Regions from separate parts of the Clostridium sp. NSJ-145 genome, predicted to be linked through region 2. Evidence: a T-box and tRNA genes for the amino acid it is inferred to sense, from the RefSeq annotation. Region 2 holds a T-box; the other holds one or more tRNA genes.

Region 1 (9,550 bases), on a different contig from region 2:
TTAAAGCTATTTTTTCCTCACTTAATAGTATTTCTTGAACGTCATTCACCATTTTTTTAAACCCTTTCCTTAAATGTTATTTTTAATATTTGTTTTGTATTACTAGTTACTTTAAATTGTTCAGAAACTTTGACATCTACAACCCAAGCTATTTTTTCATCAAAACAAACTATAGGAATTATGTCTCTACTTTCCTTTGGAATCTTTAAATTTATAAAGATATCTTTTAGCTTTTTAGTACCCTTCATTCCTATAGGCACCATTTTATCTCCATCTTTACGGTATCTTACAATAATTCCTTCTTCTATCTTATCATAATCAAAAAACTTTATTAAGTCATTATTGGAAAATTCTATGTTATTTTTTTTGTTGATAATTTGCATATCAATTTTATAGTTATCAAACTCAAATTGGTTTATTAACTCTTCTTTTTTAATATAAATTTCTTTATCTTTAATCTTTTCATTTTTGCTTTTTCTCTGTCTAAATATTATATCCCCATAAACATTTTGAACTATTATCCCATTTGTTAAATGTATCTCTTTATTAGTTCCCAATTTTGATAACTCTATAATATCTACTATATGCTTCATTTCAAAGTTCTTATGAGAATTTGAAATCTTTTTAAAACCTCTCTTTAATACCCGAGTTATTATAGCTTCCTTTTCTTCTTCAAAAAGCTTTTTACTTACAATAATTGCATCATTTTTTTCTTCACAATATTTGTTATAGGCTATTTCTGCAACTTCTTCTAAATATTCATTATCCTTTTGTAATAAAAAAGCCATTCTATTTAAAGTATCAATAATATCATCATTAAAATTCTCTTTCATATAAGGAAGAATATCTAATCTAACTTTATTTCTATTATATATCTTCTCATAATTGCTTTTATCTATTCTTGGATTTAATTTATAATCTTCACAATACTTTTCAATTTCATTTCTATTTAAACAAAGAATAGGTCTTATTATTCCATCTTCTCTTTTTGCCTTAATCCCTGTTAATCCGTCTAATCCACTTCCTCTCATAAGCCTCATTAAAATAGTTTCTGCTTGATCATTTGAATTATGTGCTACTGCAATCTTATCATAAGAAAACTTTTCTTTTATTTTATTAAAAGCTTTATATCTTTCTTCACGCCCTGCTAGTTCTATAGATTGACCTTCTTTTGCTGCTATAGTTGCTATATCTATTCTTTCTATATAATTTTCTACTTCTAAAGCCCTGCATAAATCTTTTGTATAATTCTCATCTTCAAGAGCTTCTTCACCTCTTAATAAATGATTTATATGTATTGCTCCTAATTTCAAATTAAATTCACTTCTTAACCTAGCTAATATATGTAATAAACATACCGAATCCGGTCCACCTGATAAAGCTACAAGAATCTTATCACCATTTTCTATAAGTCTATTTTCTATAATATACTTTCTTACTTTATCTAACACTTGTTTTCTCCTATAATTATATTTTTTTAATATTATATATATAATACCTTTACAATATTTTAATGTAAATATTTCTATCAATTAATAATTAAGATAAAAAAATAATAATCAATGAATAAAGTCAGCAATGCTGACTTTATAAGTTTTATTCAGGAACTGCCAAAGCAGTTCCATCCATAATTATTCATTATTAATTCTTACTAATAAATTGAGTATGCCTTTGAAACAACTACAGTCATATCATCAAATATCTTTCCGTTACTTAACTCCTTTGCTTTTTCCAAAATATCTCTTGATAAATATTCTGGATTATTAGTACTCTTTTCTAAATACTCTTTAACCCATTTATAATTTCCAGCATTATTTTTATCAACATCTAAAATTCCATCAGTTATTGTAACTATAATATCTCCATGTTTTATCTTTCTCTTTATTTTCTTAATTTCAATACTATCTAAAATTCCAAAAGGTAACTCAGAACTTTCTATCACCTCTACCTCTTTACCTCTCTTTATAAAGCTAACTACACCTCCGACCTTAATAAAAGAAACATCACCTGTATATAAATCAATAGAATTCATATCTAATGTTGTAAATTTTTCATCTTCATTAAACTTCATTCCCATTATAGAATTTATCGTATTTATAGATGTAGACTCATCAAAGCCTTGTTCCATAAATTTTTCTATTAGATTTACTGTTATGTTGCTTTCTGCCCCAGCTTCAGGTCCTGATCCCATACCATCACTAAGAATAGTTACATATAGTCCATTTTTATTTTTTCCAAAGCTAAAAGTATCACCAGAGTATTTTTCTCCATCCTTAGGTGTAAATGCTGCATAAGATAATATATTATATTTTGGTGTTTCTTCTATTACAAATGTACACTCATTATTATTAGGATTAATTCTACATCCATCATCAGTTAACGATAATGGTATCTTTATTAAATCACTTATTACCGGTAATACATTCTTTATACAATAACTACATCCTTCACAATTATCTCTTTTAACCTTTATTTTTAAATGGCCACATCTATCAGTATAACTATATAAATCATTATATTTTATATTATTTTTCACGAATGTTTTTCTTAACAGCTTGTCTACTTCCATACAATTAGTAACATCTTTTTCAAAATCTCTTATAATATCATCCATTGCTATAGACATATTATTCATTTGATTAGCAATTAATTTTCTACCTTCTACTAGCCTATTTTTCACATTTTCATTTACAGTATAATTATTAAGTAAATTTTCGGTTCCTTTTAATAAAGTATTTAACTTAACACACTTTCTATCTAAATCTTTTGGAATTATAATTTTTCCACTTTCACAACTACCTATTAATTCACCAAAACACGAAAAAGTAGTATGAAGCTCTCTTCCCCAACATTTATTATTCAATTCACAATTAGAACACACTCTATCAGCCAGATTTTCTATCAATGCTACACTCTTATTTTTAATAAGTAAATTATTATTTTCAGATAAATTATTTAAAGAATCCGATATTGTGTTTAATATATTTTTGAACCCATCTAATCTATCCATGAATTCATTCTTTATTCCTTGAATCTGTATTTCATTTATATTTTTACTTTTTTCTTCATTATTTATTTCTGCTAATATATCTTTAATAAAATTATTAGGAATTAAAAGTAACCAAATCGCAGATATACTCACTTGAAAGATATTAGCTAGTCCTATACTATCAGAGTACATAACAACTAAAAAATAAGCTATTATATATGCTAATGCAGAGAATATTTTACCAGTATCTTTAAATATCCCGACAATCAATCCACATATACTATAGAGGCCTATTGGCAAAAATAAGTTTTTTGTTGTTATTCCTATTATAATTCCCATAGTTACTCCAAGTATAGTTCCTGCTGAGATCCCACCAGAATACGCAATTGTAATTACTGCAATTAATCCTAAAAGATCTCTTATTTTTATACCTAGAAGTTCAAATCCACCTATTCCTGCAACTATTAAACATAGTATTATAGCAATACTTATAAGTTCTTCTACAGAAAATATATAGTTTGTCTTTATTTCAGATAAACAACTTACACCATAATTAATAATATAGAAAAATGGTATTATTGATATAGCCTCTATAATTGAAAATCCTAAATTTATACCTATTCCTTGATTTCCAATAACAGTTCCTAAAGCCACATAAATTGTAGTTGTTATTAAAAACAATATCTTCTTGCTTATTTTTTTATCTAACTTATTCATTACATATCCATATGTAACAATAGATACAGCTATTATAAAATATATAAATGCATTATCAATAACCTTATAGGTACTTAAATATCCTAAACTAACTGAAACAAAAGCAGTTAAATATTCTCTTTCTTGTCTCTTAATTATTGTAGATATTAAGTAAGCTATTCCAAAAGGTGCTAAAGTTAAACCTTCAACAAAATTAAGGTTTACTCTTCCTAATGTAATCCCTATAACAAAGGCTACTATCATCGTAGCTAAGTTGCTTTCCAAATTTATTTTTCTTTTATTTACTCTTTTATATGTAGGTACCTTAACCTCGTATTGCATAACACTCACCCTTTTCCATAATTTGTATATTGATTATAACATTTCATTAATCTACTATTATGTCAGTTAATGTACCTACATAGCTTTTTTCATAAGACAAGATAATATTTTTTTCTATTTATATATATAGTTTTATAGTTAAGATTACATAAAATCTTTTTACTACCTAATTTAAAAATCTATTTTTTGTCGCAAAACCTAATTTAAGATAAATTTTTCGAAATTAATTATAGTAATAATTTCTTGTATAAATTCATAGAATATTTTTTAAATAAAAAAATCTCACATTTCGTGAGATCATTTAAACATTATTTAGAAATAAAAAAAAGACTTAAAACTAAGTTTTAAGTCTTGGTGCTGAAGACCGGAATCGAACCGGTACGGTATCGCTACCGCAGGATTTTAAGTCCTGTGCGTCTGCCTGTTCCGCCACTTCAGCGTATCTGGTAGCGGAAATAGGACTTGAACCTACGACACCTCGGGTATGAACCGAGTGCTCTAGCCAGCTGAGCTATTCCGCCATGTTTGGTTGCGGGGGCAGGACTTGAACCTACGACCTTCGGGTTATGAGCCCGACGAGCTGCCAACTGCTCCACCCCGCGTTATTGTTAAACTAAATTCAACTTGGTGCTGAAGACCGGAATCGAACCGGTACGGTATCGCTACCGCAGGATTTTAAGTCCTGTGCGTCTGCCTGTTCCGCCACTTCAGCGTATTTGGTAGCGGAAATAGGACTTGAACCTACGACACCTCGGGTATGAACCGAGTGCTCTAGCCAGCTGAGCTATTCCGCCATGTTGGTTGCGGGGGCAGGACTTGAACCTACGACCTTCGGGTTATGAGCCCGACGAGCTGCCAACTGCTCCACCCCGCGTTATTAAAGTTGAATTTAGTTTATTTGGTGCTGAAGACCGGAATCGAACCGGTACGGTATCGCTACCGCAGGATTTTAAGTCCTGTGCGTCTGCCTGTTCCGCCACTTCAGCACGTTTTGTTGTCGCCGCCTGACGACAAAATTAATTATATATTATGATTATTATACTGTCAACACATTTTTTATTTTTTTTTAATTTTTATCAATTTTACGATGTAATCAGCATCAAACTTTACCCTCAAACCTAGTAATATAGCCATTCTTTTAATATTTAAAAAAGTAGTTTTTTTGTTAATTTATTAGGCTTATTATGTCTCCAAACTCTATATTTATTAAAAAAATAACTAAAAATAAAAAAATAAAGACTGCCTTTACACAATCTTTATTATCTATATATATTATATATAACTCTAATTAAAAGCTTTTTTTGCTTCTACCTTTAAATTCTTGATTTTTCTTATAATCTTGTTGTCTTTCTTCACTATCTTTTAAGAATCTAGACATTATATCTTCGAAATTAGCTGTATTAGTTTTTTTCTTTTCTGTACCCCATTCGAATTCTGCTGGTTTTACTGATTTCTTCTTAACATTAGCTTGTTTAATAGATAAGCTGATTTTTCCATTATCATCGATTGAAATAACTTTTACTTTTACTTTATCTTGTTCATTAAGATGTTCTCTTATATCCTTAACAAAAGAGTCTGCAACCTCTGAGATATGGACTAATCCAGTCTTTCCTTCTATCTCTACAAACGCTCCAAAATTTGTGATATTAACCACTGTACCTTCTAATATTTTTCCTGCCGCTAATGTCATGCTACAAAGAATCCTCCTTAAATTTTTAATAAATATATGTCATTATTAATAATAACCCTTTTAGTAATATGTTAATCATCTTACTCTTGAGGCTCTGAAGGAAGTATTATTTGTTCACCTTCCTTAATAAGTCCAAGTCTTTCTCTTGCTAACTTTTCTAGGTAATCGTAATTCGATTGTACCCTTTCTAACTCAGCTTGTAATTTTCTGTTTTCTTCTTTTTTTTCATTGAGTTGTTCACTTTTTTTAGCTATATCATTATTTATTCTTTTTATAGCCATAGTTTGTTTAACAACATTAAATCCAAATACTACAAACAGAATAATAATTACTATGCTTCTTAAGGTTATCTTTTTCCTCATAAATATAGAACCCTCTTTTTAATAATCTATATTTATATTTTAAACACTCTACATATTTTATTCAAGTCATTTTTATACAACTTATAGCTTCTCTTCTAATTATTTTTCCCCATAATATTATAAAATATAATTTTAAATGGATATAATACATTCTTAACTACTATTCTTGACATCTTTCCTAAAAAATTTAACATCTTAATCTCAAATTTTAAACAAATTGGGCTAACTAACTTTAAATAAATAAACAATGTTGCAAGCATAAATAAATATACGTATGCTCCTAAAAATGCATAATTGGTGTAAAGCAAGAAACAAAATACCACTAAGGCAGCTAAAATCCAAAATAATATATCTTCAATTGCAATTATTATTTTAGGAACTTTACTGCCTCTTATAATTCTATACAAATCAAACATAGCTCCTGTCAATATACCAGCTAATATTGAGTATAAAATTATATTAAACTGTGCACTTGTTGGTAATGGCATAATACTCTACTTAAATAGCCTTCCAATTATACTTTCTTTTTCTTTTTTCATTTCTTTGCCACTATACACCATTGACCATACATCTCCAACTATTGTTACATCTCCATTTTGAACATCTAATTTATTCATCTTTAATTCAGTTCCTTTTATAGTTAGCGCCCCTAATTTTGTATTTAGTAATATCTTTTCTTCATCGAAGCTTATTACTTCTACTACTCCTGAAAGTGTAAGCTTCTTCCTATTTTCTAAGATCAGATTTCCTTTATTTTCTTCTATTTTGCTTATATCTTTTTTTTCCATAACTACTCCCCCATATACTTCTTGTTTAAAATATATGAGTAAGTATCCTATTTTATTCTTTATCCTCTTCGCCTTCTAATATCTCATACATTGCTTTAGCATTTTCTTTTCTCACATGTTCAGCAATATTTACTATCTTTGCCTTAAGGCTTCTAGTTGCAAAAGCTATTTCTATTATATCGCCTTCTTTTACAACTGTAGATGGCTTTGCAACCTTACCATTTATAGAAACTCTTCCACCTTCACAAGCTTCTTTAGCTACCGTTCTTCTCTTTATTATTCTAGATACTTTTAAGTATTTATCTAGCCTCATAACTTACCTCTCCTTTTAAATATATATTTATATTATAAAAACCCGAGTAATCTCGGGTTTCTACTACTACTACTTGTTAACTTTTTCTTTAAATTCTTTTCCTGCTTTGAATACTGGAACTACAGATGCAGGGATGCTTATAACTTCTTTAGTTCTTGGATTTCTTCCTTCTCTAGCTGCTCTTTCTCTAGTTTCAAAAGTACCAAATCCAACTAATTGAACTTTTTCACCATTTTCTAAAGCTTCTTGAACTGACTCAACGAAAGCCTTTAAAGCTGTTTCAGCATCTTTCTTAGTTAATTGGCTTTTTTCTGCCATTTTAGTAATTAATTCTGCTTTATTCACGATTACATCCTCCTTAAATAAACAGTTGTAGTTTCGTAGTAAACTACGATATTATGTACTATACTACATTTACCTATTATATCTCCACTTTCTTTGCTAGTCTATAGAAATATGGTTTTTTTACTATAAAAATATATTTATTACATCATTTTCATGTAATCTAGCACACAACTTATTCCTCTATAATATTTATTATGAAAAGCTTAAATATTTGTAAAAATACCTTATCTTTTGCTAATCAAATTTCTTAGCTTCTTCCCATAGTTTATTCATATCATCAAGTGATACATCATCTATGTTTTTACCAGAATCTAAAATATTTTTTTCAATGTAAGAAAATCTTTTTGAAAATTTCTTAATGCTAGTATTTAGTGCTTCCTCTTCATCTACACTTAACATTCTAGAAACATTAACACAGGCAAATAATAAATCTCCAACCTCATTTATTATCTTTTCCCTATTATTGGATTTATATACATTTAAAACTTCTTTTAATTCTTCTTCTACCTTTGTTGCCGCCTCATTTACGTCTTCAAAATCAAATCCAACTTTAGACACTTTCTTTTGAACTTTATGAGCTTTAATTAAAGCTGGTAAAGTTTTAGCTATACCTTCTATTTCTTCTGATATAGTATTATACTCTTTTTCTTTTTTCTTTAGTTCTTCCCAGTTTGCTACCACTTCTTCTGATGTTTCTAGATTCTCATCTTTAAAAACATGAGGATGTCTATATATCATTTTCTTAGAAGCACTTTCTATTATATCATTAATATTGAAATATCCATCCTCTTTTCCTATTGTAGCATGGAATACAACATGTAAAAGTATATCTCCTAATTCCTCTATTAACGAATCTATATCATCTTTATCAATAGCTTCTATAACTTCATAACATTCTTCTAAGAGATTATTTTTTATACTTTCATGCGTTTGCTCTCTATCCCAAGGACACCCATTTTCTCCTCTTAAAGTTTCTATAATTTCTAAAAAGTCATAAAAGTCCTTCTTATTATTTAAATCTTTAGGAATATATACTGATGTTAAATAATCTATATCTTCCTGCATATCTAATTCGTAAAGTGGAATCTTTCTTATAGATTCTTGACCTTCTATTCCTGCCGCTCTTACATATATTATCTCAGTATCATCATTATAATGTTCTAATAATTCTAATTTAACTTCAGAAGCTATTAATCCATTATATACTTGAGTTATTATTGTTCCTATTCTTTTATCTAATATTTGATTTTTTATATCAAAAGCATCTATTATCTTTAACCCTTCTATAGGATCTATTTTTAGTCTATCCATCATGGCATCAACAAAGCTAACTGCTGGCAATATCGAATACTCAATATTATTTTTTTCACATAAATCTATTATGTTTAATACAGATCTCTCAGCTACTAGCGGATGTCCAGGAACTGCATAAACTAATTCTTTTGTTTTTCTATATTCCTCTATGATATCATTAGCTATATTTTGATAAACCTCATCAAAACTATTACCTTCTTCATAATAATTGTCGCAAGTTTTAAATCCCTTTAGTCTATCTCTTAAATAATCTACTGTAGGATGTTTCTCTGTTCTAAAATATAAATTATTGCTTTCTTCTAAAGTTTTTACTGCTCCAATAGTTAATGCTTCTGGTGCACCAGGCCCTAACCCTACTATTTTTATCATATAGTACTCTCCTTACAAATCATTTTCTAACTACCCTATTTTTAATTTCACTTATACTAAAAACTCTAAAAACTAAAATAGCTATTATATATATAATAATACCCACAAATATTGATAATAAGCAAGAAATACTATTATTATTTGTTCTTCCTATAGAAAAAATATAAGTTATACTTACCATTATTCCCATTATTAAAGATGACATTAATGGCTTTATAATTGAATCATATACATCTAACTTTGTTTTTATCTTTGTCTTTAAAGCAACTATATTAAGGATTGTAACTGTTACATACGAAGCTATACTAGCTATTACTGCTCCAAATATATTTATCTGTGGAA
Region 2 (9,550 bases):
TTATTCTTTCATCATTTTCACCAAGCACTTGTTTAAGCAATTGAACTATTTCAATCTTTTCAATATTGAGTTCCATTGCTCCACTAGCAGCTTTTGACGCTTCAAATAAATCATCTATTAAGACCTTTAATCGCTGTGCTTTATTATCAAGTACATTAACATAATCTCTTGCTGATTCTGGCTCTATATCTTCCCTTTTCAAAAGATCAATATAATTTATTATCGAAGTTAATGGAGTTTTTAAATCATGAGATACATTAGTTATAAGCTCCGTTTTCATTCTTTCACTTTTGACTTCATTTTGAAGAGACTCCCTTAGCCCCTCTTTCATATTATTGATATTATGAGCTAAGTCTCTAAATCTGCCTTGACCTTTTTCTTCAATCTTATAAGTTAATCTTCCTTCAGCTCCATCTTTGGCCCCATCCATTATTTTTTCTAAATAAGCTAATTTTTTAAGAACTATAATAATAAATATTATGGTTACTACTATTCCTGCAATTAAAAATACCGGAAATAAATCATATGCTACCATAGCCATAAATAATAGTATTCCTCCAATTGTAGCATATATTAAAAACATTAATAAAATACTTCTAAATATTGATCCATTTTTCATCAATACTTGAATTTGAGCCCACAGTTTTACACTAATATTATTTTTTAATATAGTTTTTTCCTTGTAATTTAAGTATAAATCTCTTAATAAGATATACCAAACTCCAAAAAGAATTGCTGTTAATATAATATTTTTAAAATTAAACCACGATATATATCCCTTATAATATATCGATGATCTACTCATCATATATATTATCCAAATTCCTAATCCAACTGCTAATTTGTACTCTATTGGATAATCCTTTATTTTATTTATTATTATATCTATTATATTATTAATATAATTCTTCTTTTTTAACACTCGTGCTATACATAAAAGAATTAAAACTGATACAAGTAAAACTACTCCGCTAAGTAAAAGTCTATTTCTATTTTCATTAGCTATTTGCCATGCTGAGTATACTGAATCTCCCTTTGCTATCTGCTTAGGAACCCAAACATAAGCTACTATATTATGATTTTCAATCGAATCAGCATCATAGCCTTCATATTTTGTTTCACTTGAAACTACACTTTCATAGTACGTATAAGGATAATAATAATCATAATAATTATAATAATCCTCTTCTTCTATGCTTTTTCCATCTACGTAAATATTCTTACTTAACTTTCCGTTAGTAGCTATATTTATTTCTGCAAAATATCCGCTATTAGTTTTTAGATTGGCTATATCTTTCTTCTCATTACTAATCCATTTTTTTGTTGTTTCATCATAAGCACTAAAATTTAAGTTTTTATAAGAATTTAATTCATTACTCAAAGTATTGTAACTTTTAATTTTTCTTTCTAATACATATTGCTCAAACTCATCATCTGTAAAATTATATTTATCCTCTACTTCTTTGCTTACTTCTTCTATTTTCTTTTCTATCCGCTCATCTGACATGTATTTAAAACTTGAATCATTATATAATGAATTAATTTTCTCCGATGTCTCAGATTCTATCTTTACTCTTATTTCATCTTTACATATCTCTATATCATTTTCCGTTATGTTCTCTTTATCTTTTGCATAATCCGAAGACTTATAAAACAAAGAATAATCTACAGCTTTTGCAGCATAACTTTCTATTTCACTATTTAATTCTCCACCTAAATATAATGACTTCTCAGAAAAAAATCTGTAATTATTTCTAATTTCCATTACAGATAAAAATATAGATGAAGATAGTATAAGAATTAAACCATAAATTATATAATCAGAATATTTACTTTTAATATTTTTCAATTTTGTATCCAATACCCCACACCACCTTTAAATATTTTGGATCTTTAGGATTTATTTCAATCTTTTCTCTAATCCTTCTAATATGAACTGCCACAGTATTTTCAGCATTATAACTTGGCTCTTTCCACACTTTTTCATAAATTTCATCTATAGAAAATACTCTTCCTTGATTTCTTAAAAGTAATTCTAGTATCCCAAATTCTGTGGCTGTTACCTTAATAATTTCACCGTCTACTACAACTTCTTTACTATCAAGATTTAAAGATAAACCACCACTACTAATTATTGAATTAGATTCTCCTCTTTGTTGTACAGTTCCGAAATTTCCAAGCATAGTATATCTTCTAAGCTGTGATTTAACTCTTGCAATCATTTCTAACGGATTAAATGGCTTAGTTATATAATCATCAGCACCCATATTTAAACCTAATATTTTATCTGTGTCCTCAGATTTTGCTGATATTAATATAATAGGAATGTTTTTTTCTTCTCTTATTTTCATAGTTGTTCTAAGTCCATCCATTTTAGGCATCATTATATCCATTAAAATAAGATGTACTTCTTTTTCTATTAAAGCTTCTATAGCCTGCATACCATCATAAGCCTTAATAACTTCAATCCCTTCATTTTTTAAATATATATCAATTGCTTCAACTATCTCCTTATCGTCATCTACTACTAATACTCTATTTTTATTCATATGTTCCTACTCCCCTTTCTTCATTTATTTATTATATCATGAGAATTATCATATCATCCTCTTTTAAGACTTCTAACAATCTAGATTCTTCTTATATATATAATAGAATAGAAATCTTACAATTCTTTCAAGATAATTATTAAAAATTTCTTAAGATAAAAAATTCTAAGTTAACATAAAAAGTAATATATAAAATTACTTTAGAATTTTTTAAATATAATTTTATAAACAAAAAAATAACCCCTAAGGTTATCTAATAATTAGATTTACCTCAGAGGTATTATTTAAACTATATTGTTAATAAAAGTCCTGCTATTGTTGCGCTTAGAAGATTAGCTAAAGTTCCTGCTATAATAGCTTTCCATCCTAATCTTGCTATGTCACCTTTTCTACTTGGTGCCATACCACCAATTCCACCAATAAGAATTGCTATAGATGAAATATTAGCAAAACCGCATAGTGAGAACGTTGCTATTGCTGCAGCTTTAGTAGATAATGTTGCCATTAGTGGTGAAAGGCTTGTAAATGCAACGAATTCATTTAATACAATCTTTTGTCCTATTAATGAACCTACTGTAATTGATTCTTTCATCGGTACACCAATTATTGTTGCTACTGGTGCAAAAATATATCCTAAAATAGATTGTAAGCTTAAGTTAGCTATTCCAAAGAATCCTCCAATCCATCCTATTAATCCATTAATAAGTGCTATTAAAGCTACAAATGCTAAAAGTATTGCTGCTATATTTAAAACTAAACCTAATCCATCTATAGCACCTTTAGCCGCTGCATCAACAACATTTGCTGAATCATCTTTTACCATTTCAACTTGTTCATTTGCTTTTGCTTGTTTTAATTCAGGTATTATAATCTTAGCCATAATAAGTCCTGCAGGAGCTGCCATAAAGCTTGCAGATACTAAATATTCTATTGGAATACCAAGTAATGAATATCCAACTAATACTGATCCAGATACAGATGCAACTCCTCCAACCATTACAGTGAAAAGCTCTGACTCAGTTAATTTTTCAACATAAGGTCTTATTAAAAGCGGTGCTTCTGTTTGACTTAAGAATATATTACCAGAAGCTGATAAACTTTCTAACTTTGATGTTCCTAAAAGTTTGGATAGTGCCCCACCTATTATTTTTATTACAAATTGCATTACACCTAAATAATACAGAACTGCTACTATTGCTGATGTAAAAATAATTACTCCCAATACATTAACTGCAAATATACTTCCATCATTATTTAGTGAACCAAATAAAAATTTTATCCCTTCATTTGCATAGTTTATTACAGATTGTACTCCTAATGCTATTTTGCTTAATACAAATTTACCTACGCTCCATTTTAATGCAGCAACAGCAAATCCGAATTGAATTAAAAATCCAATTATAATTGTTCTCCAGTTTATTTTCTTCTTATTATTTGATAATAAGAAAGCTACTAGAAAAATAAAAACAATTCCTACTATACTGTTTAAAATTGCCATATTTTCTCCTTTTCTTTTGTATAAATTTATTTAACTTTAGTACTTTTAAATACCAAGTTTAATATGCTTATTTTACTTTTTTCCCAAAGGGCATTAATGATAGTTTGGCTAACTTTAAACTTTGAACTGCAAATGGTATACCTACTATTGTTATACATAAAATCAATGCACTTATAAGATTAGCTATGCATAATTCAAATCCACCAAAGATTATCCAAAATATATTTAAAATAAGGCTTGTACTACTATCGCTTACAGTTATAACTTCTTTTCCAAATGGTGAGAATTGTAGCTTTGCCATTTTGAAACATTGTTTTCCCACAGGTATTCCAACTATAGTTATGCACCATAATATTCCTGTAAATATCCATCCTATAGCTCCAAAGAATCCGCCAAATATTATCCACACTATATTTCCTAAACAGCTCATATCTTTACCTCCTATTTTAAATATAAAACATTACAAACATTCTTATTATATAAAAATTTTTCATAATATCAATACTCAAAATAATACAATTTAAATTTTCCTATATTATAATACAATTAAAATTTGTCATTATATCAATAACCTATTTAATAAATATCTATATTAAGTTATTAATTTTATCAATAAAAAATACCCTCTAAAGCTATCTAATAATTAGATCTATCTCAGAGGGTATTATTTAAACTATATTGTTAATAAAAGTCCTGCTATAGTTGCGCTTAGAAGGTTAGCTAAAGTTCCCGCTATAATAGCTTTCCATCCTAATCTCGCTATATCACCTTTTCTACTCGGTGCCATACCACCAATTCCACCAATAAGGATTGCTATAGATGAAATATTAGCAAAGCCACATAGTGAGAATGTTGCTATTGCTGAAGCTTTAGCAGATAATGTTTCCATTAGTGGTGAAAGACTTGTAAATGCTACGAATTCATTTAATATAATCTTTTGACCTATTAACGAACCTACTGCAATTGATTCTTTCATCGGCACACCAATTATTGTTGCTACTGGTGCAAAAATATATCCTAAAATAGATTGTAAGCTTAGGTTAGCTATTCCGAAGAATCCTCCACCCCATCCTATTACACCATTAATAAGTGCTATTAAAGCTACAAATGCTAAAAGTATTGCCGCTATATTTAAAACTAAACCTAATCCATCTATAGCCCCTTTAGCTGCTGCATCAACAACATTTGCAGAATCGTCTTTTACCATTTCTATTTGATCATTTACTTTTGCTTGTTTTAATTCAGGTATTATAATCTTTGCCATAATCAATCCTGCTGGTGCTGACATAAAGCTTGCAGATACTAAGTATTCTATTGGAATACCTAATAAAGAGTATCCAACTAAAATTGAACCTGAAACTGAAGCTAATCCACCAACCATTACTGTGAATAGTTCTGATTCAGTAAGTTTTTCAACATAAGGCTTAATTAAAAGTGGTGCTTCTGTTTGACCTAAGAATATATTAGCTGAAGCTGATATAGTTTCTAACTTAGAAGTACCTAAAAGTTTAGATAAGGCTCCACCTATTATTTTTATAACAAATTGCATAATACCTAAGTAGTATAATACTGAAACTACTGCTGATATGAATATTATTACCCCTAATACATTAACTGCAAATATACTTCCATCATTAGTTAATGAACCAAATAAGAATTTTATTCCTTCATTTGCATAGTTTATTACAGACTGTACTCCTAATGCTATTTTGCTTAATATAAATTTACCTACGCTCCATTTTAATGCAGCAAGCGCAAATCCAAATTGAATTAAAAATCCAATTATAATAGTTCTCCAATTTATCTTTTTCTTGTTGTTTGAAAGCAAAAAAGCTACTAGGAATATAAATGCTATCCCTAGAATACTGTTTAAAATTGCCATAAAAACACTCCATCCTTTGTAAAATATTATTTCTTAGTTTAGTTTTATCAAAAATGCATTTAATATTCTTATTAGATAATTAATCATATATTATAATTTCATATATTAATTTATAATATTGTCTTTCATTTTTTATATCATTATTGACTTATCACAACCACTTACTATATAATTAATACATATTTTTATAAATAATTATTGCACTGATAAGGAGTAGTACTATATTTTTGTAATCTATAGAGAGCTGTTGTTTGGTGGAAAACAGTGATACAATTATAGGAACTTGCCTTTGAGCTTACTTGTTAAAAGCAAGTACGGATTCCCCGTTACGGATTTGAGTGAAAACTTTAAACTGTTATAAGTTAAAGTTTTAATAAGAGTGGTACCGCGAAACAATGCCTTTCGTCTCTTAATTGAGATGAGGGCTTTTTTTAATTTATAATTGACTAAACGAGGAGGTTTTAAATATGAGTAACTACGGAACTGCCATAGATAAAAAATGGCAAAAAAAGTGGGAAGAAACTGAACTTTATAAATTTAATCCTGATGCCGAAGGTGAAAAGCTTTATGTTTTAGAGATGTTCTCTTATCCATCAGGAAGCCAATTACATGCTGGTCACTGGTTTAACTATGGACCTGTTGATTCTTGGGCAAGATTAAAAAAGATGCAAGGCTACAACGTATTCCAACCAATGGGATTTGATGCTTTCGGATTACCAGCTGAAAACTTTGCAATTAAAACAGGTATCCACCCTTGGGATTCTACAGAAAAGAATATCAAGACAATGGAAGAACAATTAAGAGCTATGGGGGCTATGTTTAACTGGGAAAATGAAGTTATAACTTGTACTCCTGAATATTATAAATGGACTCAATGGGTGTTCTTACAATTATTAAAGAACGGATTAGCTTACAGAAAGAAAGCTCCTGTAAACTGGTGTCCATCTTGTAATACAGTTTTAGCTAATGAGCAAGTAGTTGATGGTGCTTGTGAAAGATGTTCAACAGAAGTTACTAAAAAAGACTTAACTCAATGGTTCTTCAAAATAACTGAGTATGCTGATGAACTGTTAGAAAAACTAGATACTTTAGATTGGCCTGAAAAGACAGTTGCTATGCAAAAGCACTGGATAGGAAAATCTACTGGTGCTGAAGTTACTTTCAAGGTTAAGGATTCAGATCTTAGCTTTGATGTATTCACAACTAGAGTTGATACTTTAAATGGTGTTACTTATGTTGTTTTAGCTCCTGAAAATGAATTAGTAGATAAATTAACTACTGCTGAAAATAAAGCTGCAGTTGAAGAATATAAAGAGGCTGCTAAGAAGCAATCTGATATAGAAAGACAATCTCTATCAAGAGAAAAAACTGGTGTATTTACTGGTTCATATGCTATAAATCCTATAAACGGTAAAGAAGTTCCAATCTGGGTTGGTGACTACGTACTTGCAACTTACGGTACTGGTGCTGTTATGGCTGTTCCTGCTCATGATGAAAGAGATTTTGCTTTTGCTACTAAATTTAACTTACCAATAGAAAGAGTTATAGTGAGCAAAAAAGGTGAAGAAATCGAACTTCCATACTGTGAATATGGAAAACTAGTTAACTCTGGAGAATTTGATGGATTAACTACTGAAGAAGCTAAGGAGGCTATAGTTGCAAAACTTTCTGAGAACAACTTAGGTTCTGCTAAAGTTAATTACAGATTAAGAGACTGGTTAGTTTCAAGACAAAGATACTGGGGTGCTCCAATTCCAATAATATACTGTGATGATTGTGGTGCTGTTCCAGTTCCAGAAAAAGATCTTCCAGTTGAATTACCTTACAACGTTGAGTTTGCTCCAGATGGTAAATCACCACTTGCTAAGTGTGAAGAGTTCGTAAATACTACTTGTCCTTGCTGTGGTAAACCAGCTAAGAGAGAAGTTGATACATTAGATACATTCGTATGTTCATCTTGGTATCAAATGAGATATGTTGATAATAAAAACACTGAAAAGGCATTTGATAAGGAATTAGTAGATAAGATGCTTCCAGTTGACAAATATGTTGGTGGACCAGAGCATGCTTGTATGCACTTATTATATGCAAGATTTATTACTAAAGCTTTAAGAGATATGGGTTACTTAAGCTTCGATGAACCATTTAAGAGCTTAACTCACCAAGGACTTATCCTAGGACCAGACGGATTAAAGATGTCAAAATCTAAAGGAAATACAATATCTCCAGATGATTATATTAAAGAATACGGTGCTGACGTATTTAGAATGTACCTAATGTTTGGTTTTGCTTACACAGAAGGTGGAGCTTGGAGTGATGATGGTATTAAGTCAGTAGCTAGATTCGTTGATAGAATAGAAAGATACCTTGATATGTGTAGAGAAGCTATTCAAAGTGGTGAAAATAATAAAACTACAATGGATAAAGCTGAAAAAGAACTAAACTTCTGGTTAAACAATGCTATTAAGGGTGTTACTGAAGATGCTGATAAGATGCAATTTAACACTGCTATAGCAAGAATGATGGAATTCATAAATGCTTTATCTAAATATATTAAAGAAGAAGTTAAGAATTTAGAATTCTTAAATACAGTTTGTGAAAGCTTTATAAAAATCTTAGCTCCATTTGCTCCTCACTTTGCTGAAGAACAATGGAATCTATTAACTGGTTCTTATTCAGTATTTAACGAAGCTTGGCCTTCATATGATGCTAAAGCTCTTGTTAAAGATGAAATAGAAATAGCTATCCAAGTTAATGGTAAGATTAAGGCTAGAATCAACGTTGCTTCTGATTTAGATGAAGAAGGAATTAAAGCTGCTGCTTTAGCTGATGAAGCTATAGTTCAAGCTACTGAAGGCAAGACAATAGTTAAAGTTATAGTTATTAAAGGTAGACTTGTTAATATTGTTGTAAAGTAATTTTATAATTAACTAAATTAATTAGGCTATTGCAATTTAGTCAGTCTATAAACTAGAAAAAGGTGGATTTTTTAATCCACCTTTTTTTCATAAACTTAAGTTATAAAGCTAATTAATATTGCCAATTTAAAATCATAAATCCAACATTAAATAGATGTAATAAATTTATTAATATATAAAAACTCACTAATCCTATACTCGCAATTAATGATCTCTTAATTTCTTTTTCATTTGAATATCTACTTCTAAAGTACCAATAATAAAGAATTACTGCTATAACTACAATTTTAAAAAAGTATGGCAATAATCCATCTATTACTGGTGCTAAAAAAACATTAGCTTCTATAAACATTGTAGGTTCAAGTTTCAAAAGAAGTTTAGTAAAAAATAAATCAGATAAGTTTAATAAGTATAATATAATCAAATTTATTTTTAATTTATGATATTTATTTTCTTTTAAATAATTACTTTTAAAAAACATAATTCTCTCACTTTCATATATAAATTTGATTACTATGTTCATTGATTAAGGTACTATATATGTACTTATCTTTTAGATATTTGTAAAAGTTTTTATCGAAAATATGTTATCTATATTTTAAATTAAGAAATAAAAATTAATTGACTATATTAAAGTATTATGTAATTATATTTTAATTTTATCTTTAACTATTATATTTTCTCAAGAAATTTAGTACTACAA

Evidence for each region. A T-box is a leader RNA that pairs with one kind of tRNA and senses whether it is charged. The one in region 2 lies ahead of leuS (leucine--tRNA ligase), so its partner is inferred to be a tRNA-Leu.
Region 1: it has a tRNA-Leu gene. The T-box ahead of leuS (leucine--tRNA ligase) is inferred to sense a tRNA for this amino acid. The anticodon was not compared.

What each region holds. Positions count from the first base shown of each region.
Region 1 covers NZ_JAJNOS010000013.1:27,190-36,739, forward strand. The annotation lists gene hpt (hypoxanthine phosphoribosyltransferase) at 1-52, opposite strand, end outside; gene tilS (tRNA lysidine(34) synthetase TilS) at 57-1,451, opposite strand; gene spoIIE (stage II sporulation protein E) at 1,652-4,027, opposite strand; tRNA gene LQE93_RS12205 (tRNA-Leu) at 4,380-4,466, opposite strand; tRNA gene LQE93_RS12210 (tRNA-Met) at 4,472-4,548, opposite strand; tRNA gene LQE93_RS12215 (tRNA-Met) at 4,554-4,629, opposite strand; tRNA gene LQE93_RS12220 (tRNA-Leu) at 4,653-4,739, opposite strand; tRNA gene LQE93_RS12225 (tRNA-Met) at 4,745-4,821, opposite strand; tRNA gene LQE93_RS12230 (tRNA-Met) at 4,826-4,901, opposite strand; tRNA gene LQE93_RS12235 (tRNA-Leu) at 4,927-5,013, opposite strand; gene LQE93_RS12240 (S1 domain-containing RNA-binding protein) at 5,316-5,717, opposite strand; gene LQE93_RS12245 (FtsB family cell division protein) at 5,798-6,079, opposite strand; gene yabQ (spore cortex biosynthesis protein YabQ) at 6,175-6,567, opposite strand; gene yabP (sporulation protein YabP) at 6,574-6,867, opposite strand; gene LQE93_RS12260 (RNA-binding S4 domain-containing protein) at 6,920-7,180, opposite strand; gene LQE93_RS12265 (HU family DNA-binding protein) at 7,250-7,525, opposite strand; gene mazG (nucleoside triphosphate pyrophosphohydrolase) at 7,760-9,208, opposite strand; gene LQE93_RS12275 (putative polysaccharide biosynthesis protein) at 9,228-9,550, opposite strand, start outside.
Region 2 covers NZ_JAJNOS010000005.1:24,695-34,244, reverse strand. The annotation lists gene LQE93_RS05895 (HAMP domain-containing sensor histidine kinase) at 1-1,861, opposite strand, end outside; gene LQE93_RS05890 (response regulator transcription factor) at 1,836-2,549, opposite strand; gene LQE93_RS05885 (NupC/NupG family nucleoside CNT transporter) at 2,839-4,047, opposite strand; gene LQE93_RS05880 (YccF domain-containing protein) at 4,115-4,477, opposite strand; gene LQE93_RS05875 (NupC/NupG family nucleoside CNT transporter) at 4,721-5,929, opposite strand; T-box leader at 6,124-6,342, shown strand; gene leuS (leucine--tRNA ligase) at 6,397-8,847, shown strand; gene LQE93_RS05865 (DUF5658 family protein) at 8,960-9,328, opposite strand.